Regions from separate parts of the Telluria mixta genome, predicted to be linked through region 1. Evidence: predicted binding sites of a transcription regulator. Region 1 holds the regulator's gene; the other holds the start of a gene.
What was found. Region 1 encodes NrdR, which represses ribonucleotide reductase genes. Its sites were predicted from a motif close to CACNANATNTNGTG; they were not measured.
Positions count from the first base shown of each region.

Region 2: the regulator NrdR is predicted to act here: its motif matches at 1,434-1,447, upstream of P0M04_RS12735 (ribonucleoside-diphosphate reductase subunit alpha).

Region 1 covers NZ_CP119520.1:7,377,848-7,380,045, reverse strand. The annotation lists gene glyA (serine hydroxymethyltransferase) at 1-906, shown strand, start outside; gene nrdR (transcriptional regulator NrdR) at 946-1,404, shown strand; gene pilV (type IV pilus modification protein PilV) at 1,520-2,074, shown strand; gene P0M04_RS32485 (PilW family protein) at 2,071-2,198, shown strand, end outside.
Region 2 covers NZ_CP119520.1:2,838,088-2,840,285, reverse strand. The annotation lists gene P0M04_RS12735 (ribonucleoside-diphosphate reductase subunit alpha) at 1-1,228, opposite strand, end outside; gene P0M04_RS12730 (sigma-54-dependent transcriptional regulator) at 1,665-2,198, opposite strand, start outside.

The sequences.
Region 1 (2,198 bases):
ACCATCATGGGCATGTCGCTGGCCGAAGGCGGCCACCTGACCCACGGCATGGCGCTGAACATGTCGGGCAAGTGGTTCAACGTCATCTCCTACGGCCTGACCGAGCAGGAAGACATCGACTACGAGCAGATGGAACGCCTGGCGCGCGAGCACAAGCCGAAGCTGATCATCGCCGGCGCGTCCGCCTTCGCCCTGCGCATCGACTTCGAGCGCTTCGCCCGCATCGCGAAGGAAGTCGGCGCGTACTTCATGGTCGACATGGCCCACTACGCCGGCCTGATCGCCGCCGGTGAATACCCGAACCCGGTCCCGCACGCCGACTTCGTCACGTCGACGACGCACAAGTCGCTGCGCGGCCCGCGCGGCGGCATCATCCTGATGAAGGCCGAGCACGAGAAGGCCATCAACTCCGCGATCTTCCCGGGCATCCAGGGTGGTCCGCTGATGCACGTGATCGCCGGTAAAGCGGTCGCCTTCAAGGAAGCGCTGACGCCGGAATTCAAGGCGTACCAGCAGCAGGTCGTCAAGAACGCCAAGGCACTGGCCGACACGCTGATCGCACGCGGCCTGCGCATCGTCTCGGGCCGTACCGAGTCGCACGTGATGCTCGTCGACCTGCGTTCGAAAGGCCTCACCGGCAAGGAAGCGGAAGCCATCCTCGGCCAGGCTCACATGACCTGCAACAAGAACGGCATCCCGAACGACCCGCAGAAGCCGTTCGTGACGTCGGGCATCCGCCTGGGCAGCCCGGCCTTCACGACCCGCGGCTTCAAGGAAGAGGACGCCGTCAAGGTCGGCAACCTGATCGCCGACGTGCTGGACAACCCGCACGACGCCGCGACCATCGACCGCGTCAAGGCCGAAGTGAAGCAACTGACCGACAAATACCCGGTCTACGAAGCGTAATGCGATAGCGGGGCGCCCATGCGGCGCCCCATTGACCCCATGAAATGTCCGTTCTGTCAGCATGACGACACCCAGGTCCTCGATACCCGCGTATCCGAGGAAGGCGATGCCATCCGGCGCCGCCGCCGCTGCGTCGCGTGCGACAAGCGTTTCACCACGTACGAGCGGATCGAGCTCTCGATGCCGTTCATCGTCAAGAAGAACGGCAGCCGTACCGAATACGAATCCTCCAAGCTGCGCGGCAGCCTGATGCTCGCACTGCGCAAGCGTCCCGTGGCGGCCGAAGCCATCGACCGCGCCGTGGCCTCCATCGAAGAAAAACTCCTCACCAGCGGCCGGCGCGAAGTCGATACCGGCCATGTCGGCGAACTGGTGATGCAGGAACTCAAGCGTCTCGACAAGATCGCCTACATCCGTTTCGCGTCCGTCTACAAGAACTTCGAAGACCTGGCCGAGTTCCAGGAAGCCATCGCCGAAGTGGGCCAGCCGCGCAAATAAGCGCGTCATCTTTCCCGGTTTTTAGTTCCATCTCCACGGTTGAGTCGCCACACGGCTCGCCGAAGCTCGACTGTTACCTTTTCAGCTCTTTCAATCGAAACGCTGGAGGTCGTCGATGCGGTCGCTGTCGGGTTCGCCATTGCGCGTGTCGGCCGGATTCACGTTGGTCGAGGTGCTTGTCGCCCTGTTCGTCGTCGCCCTCGGCATTGCCGGCGCGGCCGCGCTGCAGACGCTGGCCGTGCGCGCCGCGCGCGACGCCGCACGCCTGTCCGACGGCACCCGTCTGGCCCGCTCGCTGGCCGAGCGCATGCGCGCCAATCCCCGTGCGCTGGCCCAGCCCGATAATCCCTATCTCCACCTCGATTACGACGCAGGCAGCGGCGCACTGGCCGCGCCCACCCTGTGCTATGCGGACGCGGACTGCGACGCGGACGAACTGGCGCGCCTGGATGTGTTCGAAGTGGCCGACGCCGTGGCCGCCAATTTTCCCGGCGGACGCATCCGCGTATGCCGCGACGCGAGCGAGCCGGATGCCGCCGGCGTGCTGCCCTGGACCTGTGATCCGGAAGACGGGGCGCCGGTTGTCGTCAAGCTCGGCTGGCGCGCCCAGGGCGACAGCGAGACCGGCGCGCCGAAGGTGATGATGCCGCTGGCGGGAGCGGCGCCATGAGCCTGCTGATCCGGCAGCGCGGCATGACCTTGGTCGAGCTGATGGTGGCGCTGGCCATCGGCCTCGGCATCGTGCTGATGGCCGGACGCCTGCTCGTGCTCGCGAACGGCGCGTACGCGGCCCA
Region 2 (2,198 bases), 2.9 Mb from region 1:
GCGAGCCGAGCGCACGCACCGGGGTCCAGTCGTTGCCCAGGCCACCAGCGAATTTCGACAGCAGCGCGTTTTCCTTGATGGCGTCGTAGATGCCTTCCAGGTCGTCGGCGACGGTGGTCAGGTAGCACGACGACAGCTGCGAGCGGCGGGTGCCCGAGTTGAACAGCGTCGGGGTCGAGCTCATGAAGTCGAACGTCGACAGCAGGTTGTAGAACTCGATGGCGCGCGCTTCGCGGTTCTCTTCACGCAGCGCCAGGCCCATCGCGACGCGCATGTAGAACGCCTGCGGCATCTCGATGCGGGTTTCGCGGATGTGCAGGAAGTAGCGGTCGTACAGGGTCTGCAGGCCGATGTAGCCGAATTGCAGGTCGCGGTCGGCGACGATCGCCTTGGCCAGCTTCTGCAGGTCGAACTTGCCCAGTTCCTCGTCCAGCAGCTCGGCGTCGATGCCCTTGGCGATGTATTGCGGGAAGTAGGTGACGTATTCGGCGGCGGCGCCGGCCTGCGGCACGTCCTTGCCGAAGATCTCCTTGCGGATCGAGTGCAGCAGGATGCGCGCGGTGACCTGGCTGTAGGCCGGGTCCTTTTCCATCAGCGCGCGCGCGGCCAGCACGGCCGACTTGTGCAGTTCCTCGACCGGCACGCCGTCGTACAGGTTCTTGACCGTCTCGGCCAGGATCGCGTCGGCGTCGACGTGCTTTTCCAGGCCGGCGCAGGCGGCGTTGATCAGGGACGACACTTCGTTCATGTCCAGCAGGCGGCGTGCACCGCCGTCGACCACGTGGATCTGCGGCGCGGCGATCTGCGTCGTGCCGGCGGCTTCCTTGGCGGCGCGGCGCTCTTCCATGCGCTTGGCACGGTACAGCACGTATTCACGCGCGACGTCATGCTCGCCCGAGCGCATCAGGGACAGTTCCACCTGGTCCTGCACATCCTCGATGTGGAAGGTACCGCCGTTCGGCTGGCGGCGCACGAGCGCCGCGACCACGTTGTTCGTCAGTTGCGCGACCAGTTCGCGGATGCGCGCCGACTCGCGGCCCTGCTCGCCATTGACGGCCAGGAACGCCTTGGTCATCGCGACGGCGATCTTGCTCGGCGCGAACGGCACCACGGCGCCGTTACGGCGGATGATGCGGTAGTCGCTGCCCGCGACCAGTTCGTCCGCGCTCTTGCCTGCCGTCGTAGCTGCCGCGACGGGGTTGATGGAAATGTCCGAAGATGTTTGCATTGAGCCTCCCAGCATTGGCGTCACAGACTGCCACCGCCTTCACGAATAAGGTAGATATGGACCCCTCGGAGTGAATCCAGGGAACGCTGCCAACTCATCAAAATTGGCAACTCGATAACTTTCTGCCGATAAAAAATAGGAGCTGCAATGTTGAGAAAACGCTTTTGCGCTCCTACTCCGTCTGTTCGGCATTAAGGCCGTTGACCACTAGATGTAGTAGACAACGGCCTTACAGACCTAATTGTAGTCGATGTCCGCGATTTTTATGAGCTCTGCGAGTAAGATTTTTTTCTTGACATCGATCAGTGCCGATACCTGAAGCCTCCACGGCGAAGTAAGCACTAACATTGAATTTGTAGCGCGAATTCGTGTGCTTATTAATCGTGCAAAATCGGCCCATTTGGCGTTGCTGCGTTGGCGAAAAGACCACGCAGGTTTAAGGCTCCGGCGCGTGGATGTCCAGTTTCTGCATCTGGTAGCGCAGCTGCCGGACACTGATGCCGAGCAGGCTGGCGGCCTGCGTACGGTTGAACTGGGTCTGGTTCAGCGCGCGCAGGATGATGTCGCGCTCGACCTGGCTCAGGTAGTCCGGCAGGTTGCTCGGCAGCGCATCGTCGGCCAGCTGCGGCGGCGGCGCGGCCTGCTCCAGCTCCAATTTCGGCTCCGGTGCCGCGCTCACTGGCGTCTGCGGCGGCGGCGGCACGACGGCCGCGTCGCCCAGCTTCGCGCCCTTCAGCAGCAGGTCGCCCGCCTCGATCACGCCGTCGTCGGCAAACGCGAGCGCGCGCTCCAGCACGTTTTCCAGCTCGCGCACGTTGCCCGGGAACGCATAGCCGCGCAACGCTTCCAGCACGCCGGGACCCAGTCTCGCCCCGCCCGGCCCGGCCAGGCGCGCGAGGATGGCGTCCACCAGCAGCGGCAGATCGTCCAGGCGCTCGCGCAGTGGCGGCAACGTCAGTTCGATGACGTT